Regions from separate parts of the Halomonas sp. GD1P12 genome, predicted to be linked through region 2. Evidence: riboswitches for the same ligand, from Rfam matches in the RefSeq annotation. Region 2 holds a riboswitch; the other holds the start of a gene.
What was found. Region 2 has a riboswitch for cobalamin ahead of OCT39_RS06705 (TonB-dependent receptor domain-containing protein). Riboswitches for the same ligand answer to the same signal wherever they lie in the genome.
Positions count from the first base shown of each region.

Region 1: another riboswitch for cobalamin. It lies ahead of OCT39_RS15755 (ABC transporter substrate-binding protein); the one in region 2 lies ahead of OCT39_RS06705 (TonB-dependent receptor domain-containing protein).

Region 1 covers NZ_CP107007.1:3,424,134-3,427,336, forward strand. The annotation lists gene OCT39_RS15745 (cytochrome c oxidase assembly protein) at 1-442, opposite strand, end outside; gene OCT39_RS15750 (DUF2243 domain-containing protein) at 443-910, opposite strand; cobalamin riboswitch at 1,004-1,194, shown strand; gene OCT39_RS15755 (ABC transporter substrate-binding protein) at 1,238-2,263, shown strand; gene OCT39_RS15760 (FecCD family ABC transporter permease) at 2,263-3,203, shown strand, end outside.
Region 2 covers NZ_CP107007.1:1,439,824-1,443,026, forward strand. The annotation lists gene OCT39_RS06690 (adenosylcobinamide-GDP ribazoletransferase) at 1-616, shown strand, start outside; gene OCT39_RS06695 (histidine phosphatase family protein) at 568-1,212, shown strand; gene OCT39_RS06700 (bifunctional adenosylcobinamide kinase/adenosylcobinamide-phosphate guanylyltransferase) at 1,164-1,631, shown strand; cobalamin riboswitch at 1,652-1,857, shown strand; gene OCT39_RS06705 (TonB-dependent receptor domain-containing protein) at 1,993-3,203, shown strand, end outside.

The sequences.
Region 1 (3,203 bases), 1.8 Mb from region 2:
GCGAGGCGGCGTAGAGCGGCGTCAGATAAAGTACGTACATGCCGCCCACGTTGAGCAGCGTTGCGGTGACCGGGTGGGTCACCAGGCGCATGAAACGGCTGTGCAGGAACCTCACCATCCATTTCCCGCCCGCCTGGGGCAGCGTTTTGAGTAGCAGCGTCGTCGGCGCGGCCAACACCCAGAAAAGCGGCGCAAACATGCCGATCAAAAGGTGCAGCGTCATATGGCCGACCAGATCGCCATGCGCCCAGGCCATCAACAAGGGCCAGAAGGCAATGGCCAGAAGTGCGCTGCCAAAAAGGAAAAAGCCGCAGCGCCAGAGGCTCCAGCCAGACCCACCCGCCCGCTGAAGCCCGGCCGCCGCCAGATACTGGCAGGTGACGAGCACGACCAGTAAAAACGGCAGCCAGTCGAGCGGCGAAGCGGGGTGGCCGGCGTGCATTCAGCGCGCGGGCAACACGCGGGCGCGGCGCCAGAACCACGCACCGATCAGCAGAAACCCGACCGCGAAGGCATTCCAGACCAGGTCGTACATCAGCGGGTCCACTCCGTAGCGAATCTGGTGCAGGCGTAAAATCTTGTGGTTGATGAGGCCGTCGAAGAGCTGAAAGCCGCCCATCCCCAGAAAGAACCCCGCCTTCGCCCAGGCCACGCTCAAGCGCCCGCGCTGGGAGAGATCCAGCAAAAGAAACACGCCGACCACCACTGCCAAGAGCTCGAAGGCGTGCAAAAGGCCGTCGGAAAGAATGCCGAAAGCGGGGGTGGAAAAGTCGAAAAAGTGGTGCCACTGCAGCAGCTGATGAAAGACGATCTCATCGAGCGCCGCCATCGCGCCGATGCCGACCAGCACCGCCGCCCAGCGCGAGCGCTTGATGTCATGGATGTCGCGTTTGTTCGCATCGTACGTCATGGCCGAACTCCCTGATGTCGCTATCAGCGTAGGCAAGGCATTGGATGAGCGCCACCGCGGCGCGGGCCGTGATTGCCCTACCCTGCAGCGCTCTCTAGAATGGCCGGCATCGGTGTTCCGTACGGAACTTGATAGGGAATCCGAAGCGCTTCGCGCGAACCGGAACTGCCCCCGCAACTGTAGGCGGCGAGCGATGCTCACACGTGCCACTGGACATCCGTCCGGGAAGGCGAGCTAGCGACGACCCGTGAGTCAGGAGACCTGCCGACGCATCCTCACAACCAGGCCGCGCCATACGCGCGCCGATCATGCACGGGAGTGTACATGATGTTGAAGCGATCCCCGGCGCTGGCCCTGGCAGGGCTGTGCGTCTCTCTGGGCGCGCCCCCGCACGCCCAGGCCGCCACCGCCTACCCGCTAACGCTCGAAAGTTGCGGCCACGAAATCACCCTGGAAAAAGCGCCGGCGCGCGTGGTCACCATCGGCCAGGCGCCGACGGAAATGCTCTACCTGCTGGGCCTTGAAGAGCACGTGGCAGGCACCTCGCTCTGGGTCAATCCGGTGCTCGAGGCGTTTGCCGAGGCGAATGCCGACGTCGAGCGGTTGTCCGACAACGCGCCGAGCTTCGAGAGCGTGCTGGCGCAAGAGCCGGACCTGGTGATCTCTGCTTACGAGTGGATGGTCGGCCCGGCCGGCGTCGTGGGTACGCCCGCGATGTTCGATGACGCCGGCGTGCCGCTCTGGACGCTGCCCACCGAGTGTGTGGGCAAGGACAACCATCAGAGCATGGATGGCGCCCGCGAACGCCTGTTTGACCCGGCGCTGGTGTACCAGAGTATCGAAACGCTGGCCGAGATCTTCGACGTCGTCGAGCGCGGCGAGAATGCCGTGAGCGATCTTCAGGCGCGAGAAACCGCCGCAATCGAGGCCGCTCAGGCGCTCGATTTGCAGGGCGAACTGCGCGGGGTGTTCTGGTACTCCTCGGCGGACCTGGGGATCGATCCGTACGTTGCCGGCGTCAACAGCGTGCCGGACTGGATGATGACGACGCTTGGCATCGACAACGTGGTGCGTATTGATCAGGAGTGGCCGACGGTGGGCTGGGAGAGCATCGCCCGCGCCGACCCCACCTTCATCGCTGCCGCGCGCATGGATCGGCGCCGCTTTCCCGCCGACGACATCGCTGTGAAACGCGAATTCCTGCAAAACGATCCGGTCACCCGGCTGCTCGAGGCCGTCGAGCAGGACCGGCTGGTCGAGATCGACGCCCACGCCATGGATCCGTCGATTCGCAGCATCTACGCCCTCGAGACGCTGGTCGAGGCGCTGGCCGAGATGGATCTGTCGTCCTGATGGGGGCGACACGTATCGGCGCAGGTTCCGCGCGGTGGGTCTGGCTGATGCCGCTTTGTTTGATCGCGGCGCTTTTGGTCGGCGCCTCGATCGGCGAGACGCGCATCCCGCTCTCTACCGTGCTGAACGTATTGGCGAGCAAGCTTGGCATGATCGACCGGCCGCTTTCCACCCTCGACGAGGCGATCGTGTGGCACTACCGCCTGGCGCGCGCCGTCGTGGCGGCCTGCTGCGGCGCGGGGCTGGCGGTGTCCGGGGTGATTCTGCAGGCGCTGTTACGTAATTCGCTGGCCGACCCGTACCTGCTGGGCATCTCGGCGGGCGCTTCCACCGGCGCGGTCACGGTGACCGTGGCAGGCCTCGGGGCGGGAATGATCTCGATGTCCATGGGCGCCTTCGCCGGGGCACTTGCCGCCTTCAGCTTCGTGGCGCTGCTGGCGCATCTGGCCGGCGGCGGCCAGGGCGTGCGCGGCGCGGGCATTCTGATTCTCGCCGGTATCGCCGGGGCGCAGCTGTTCAACGCCTTGACCGCCTTCATCATCGCCCACTCCGCCAACGCCGAGCAGGCCCGGGGCATCATGTTCTGGCTGTTGGGCAATATGTCCGGCGTGCGCTGGCCGGACGCCTGGCTGGCGCTGCCGGTGGCCGGGGCGAGTCTGGCGGTGGCGCTTGGACACGTGCGCTCGCTCGACGCCTTCGCCTTCGGTGCGGAAAGCGCGGCGTCGCTCGGTGTGAATCTGCGGGCAACGAAGGGGCTTTTGATCGGCACGGCGGCGCTGGCGACGGCAGTGATGGTGTCGATCACCGGCGCGATCGGCTTCGTCGGGCTGGTGGTGCCCCACGCCTGTAGGCTGCTGGTCGGGGTGCGCCACCGCCGGCTGGTGCCGGCGACCGCCTTGTGCGGGGCGGTGTTCATGGTGCTGTGCGATGTCGTTTCCCG
Region 2 (3,203 bases):
GTGGCTTTTTGCGCTGGCGTTTGATGCGCTAGCGCTGCCGGCGCCCATCGCCGCACTGGCGCTTTTGAGCCTGTGGGTGGCGCTCGGCGGCGGCCTGCATCTGGACGGCGCGATGGACCTGGCCGATGCCCTTGGCAGCAATCAGCCGCTTGCGCGGCGCTTGGAAATTATGAAGGACCCGCAGGTGGGCAGCTTCGGGATACTGGCGCTTTTTTTCCTGCTCGCCTGGAAGGCGGTGCTGCTCTGGGCGCTGGTTGATATCGGCGCGCCCGCGCTCTGGTTTTTGATCGTGCCGGCGCTTGCCCGCTTTGCCGGCGCCGCCATGCTGGTGCTGAGCCCTTGCGTCCAACCCAGTGGGCTCGCCTACGCGTTCAAGCGCTCGCTGGCCCCTGTGGACGTGGCGCTTTCGCTGGTGCCGCTTTTGGGCGTGGCGCTTTTTTATCCGCCCTTACTTGGCTGGCTGGCCGGGGCGCTTTTGTTTACCGTGCTGTTTCGCGCCGGGGTGCTTCGCGCCTTCAAGGGCATCAACGGCGACATGATTGGCGCGTTAATAGAAGGAGTCGAGCTTTGGCTAGTGATCTTGATGTGGAGCTGGTGGTGGTTCGCCACGGCGTGACCGCCTGGAACCTTGAACGGCGCTACCAGGGCCAGCGTGATATCGCGCTTTTGTTTCCCGACGCCGAGCCGGGGCTCAATGCGCTCAAAAAAGCGTTGGAGGATGAGCACTTCGATGCGATCTACGCAAGCGATCTGACCCGCTGTCGTCAAACCCTCGAGTGGGCCCGGCCCGACGCTGCGACTGAGAGCGTTTATCTGGAGCCCCGACTTCGCGAGCTCGATTTCGGCGAGTATGAAGGCAAGGTTTACGACGAACTCAAGGACAATCCGGGCTACAGGGCATGGATTGATAGCGTTGGAGAGCTTAAAATCCCCGGCGGCGAATCCGCCGGGGATTTGCGCACGCGCCTTGACGGCTGGCTGTCGACGCTTGCCGACAACGCGCGCGCTTTGGGCCACCGGCGCGTGCTGGCCGTCACCCACGGCGGTGTGATTCGTGAACTGAGACGGCGTTTTGAAACCGTGGATTTCTGGGAGGCCACGGTGACCCAGGCCACCGGCCGGCGCCTGAACCTGTCCCATCGCGCTAGAGAAGGAGAGTGGCAATGCAGCTTTTCATCGGCGGTGCCCGCGCAGGCAAGCGCGACGCCGTAAAAACGCGCTTTCAAAACGCCGCCTGGTGGACCCTCGCCCCGGGCCAGCGGCTGGCGGACTGCCACTCGATTCTGATTCCCGACACGCCGCTGGTGATCAACGGCGTGCTCGACTGGGTGGCCCGCGACGGCGCTTTTGATACCGACAGCGACCGCCTGCGCGCCCAGTGGCGCGAGGATCTGGCCGCGCTTTGCCGTGCCGCGAAGGCGTGCAACGCCACGATCGTGCTGATCCTGAGCGAGGTCGGCCGAGGGCTGGTGCCCATGGCGCGTGAGGAGCGCCGCCTTCGCGATCTCAACGGCTGGTTCAGCCAGGACGCCGCGCGCCACGCCGAGCGTGTCTGGTACGTGCGTCACGGCCTGGTGCAGCGCCTGGCCGCGCCCAGCATTGCGCAAGCGAGCCTGGCCGAGTGCGATTGACCTGGCCTTAACGGCTTGCTAGTTTACGCTCACTTTTGGGTGCCGACCTTGCGTCGGTTAAACGGGAAGCTGGTGTCCATTCCAGCGCTGCCCCCGCAACGGTAATCGAGTCAACAACGGCCACTACGCCACTGTGTCGCACGCGACATGGGAAGGCCGCCGTTTGAAAAAGGCCTCGCCTTTTTGCTCGTCAGCCCGGAGACCGGCCCAAAACCACGGTTTCACTACCATCAATGCCGAGTCGCGGAGGGCGTGCTCAGGGCTGATACGGGGCACTCGACCCCGCATTTCCCCTTGCTCCTTCGCCGCGCGGCCATAAAAAAATCGGCCGTGCGGGTGAGCACGGCTCAAGGGGCTTATCATGACCTACGCGCGACCCACCCTGGGGCTTGCCGCCTTTGCGCTCGCCGCACTGCCGCTGGCCGTTCACGCCCAAACGGTGTCTTCGAACACTCCCGAGGAGAAGCAGGCGCTCAACCCGGTGGTCGTAACCGCGGCCCTTGCCCCGCGCACCGCGAATCAAAGCCTTTCATCCGTCACCGTGCTCGATGAGGCCACTTTTCGCCGGCAGGATCCTGTCAGCGTCACGGACCTCTTGCGTGGCCAGCCCGGGGTCGACGTTTCCAGCAACGGCAGCTTCGGCAAGAATGCGAGCGTGTTTCTTCGCGGTACCGGCAGCAGCCAGAACGTGCTGCTGATCGACGGCATTCGTCTGCGCTCGGCCACCAGCGGCGGGGCGGCCTGGGGAAGTCTCGACCCGCGCCTGTTTGAGCGCGCCGAAATCGTGCGCGGACCAAAAGGAAGCCTTTACGGGGCGGACGCCATCGGCGGTGTCGTACAGCTCTTCACCCACGCCCCGGAGGAGGGCGACGGCCCGCAGCCCCGGCTTTCGTTTGGCGGCGGCTCCTTCGGCACGGCGCGCGCAAGCGCAGGGCTCAGTGGGTCAGAGGGCGGCACCCGCTATAGCTTCGCGGCGAGCCACTTCAACACCGACGGCGTGCCGGTGCGCCGAAGCGGTGACGATAAGGGCTATGACAACACCACGGCACTCGCCCGGGTGTCGCACACCTTTGATAACGGGGGCGAGGCCGGCGTACTGGCGCTGCGCGCACGCGGCAACAACGAATACGACGGCGGCGAGAACGACTTTGTCCAGCAGATCGCCGGCGTCTATGCCGAGCTTCCGGTGGGGGATGCCTGGCGCTCGCGGGTGACACTTTCCGAGGCCCGCGACGAAAGCGATAACGTTGACGAGTTCGGCGACTCCACCTTCGATACGACCATCCGCACCGCGCGGCTTGAAAACACCTTCACCGTGGGGGCTCACGAGTTCATTGCCGGCGTCGAGCAGAGCGAAGACCGCATCGACAGCACCGTCGATTACGACGAGACGAGCCGCGACAACACCGCCGCCTTCACCCAAGCGCTTTTCGATTTCGCCCCGTTCACCCTGCAAACCAGCGCCCGCTTCGATCACAACGAAAGCTATGGCGACGAGGTGACTGGAAGCGTGGCGCTCGGCTTCGACCTCGACGCGAACCATACCCTGCGGGCGAGCGTCGGCACCGCCTT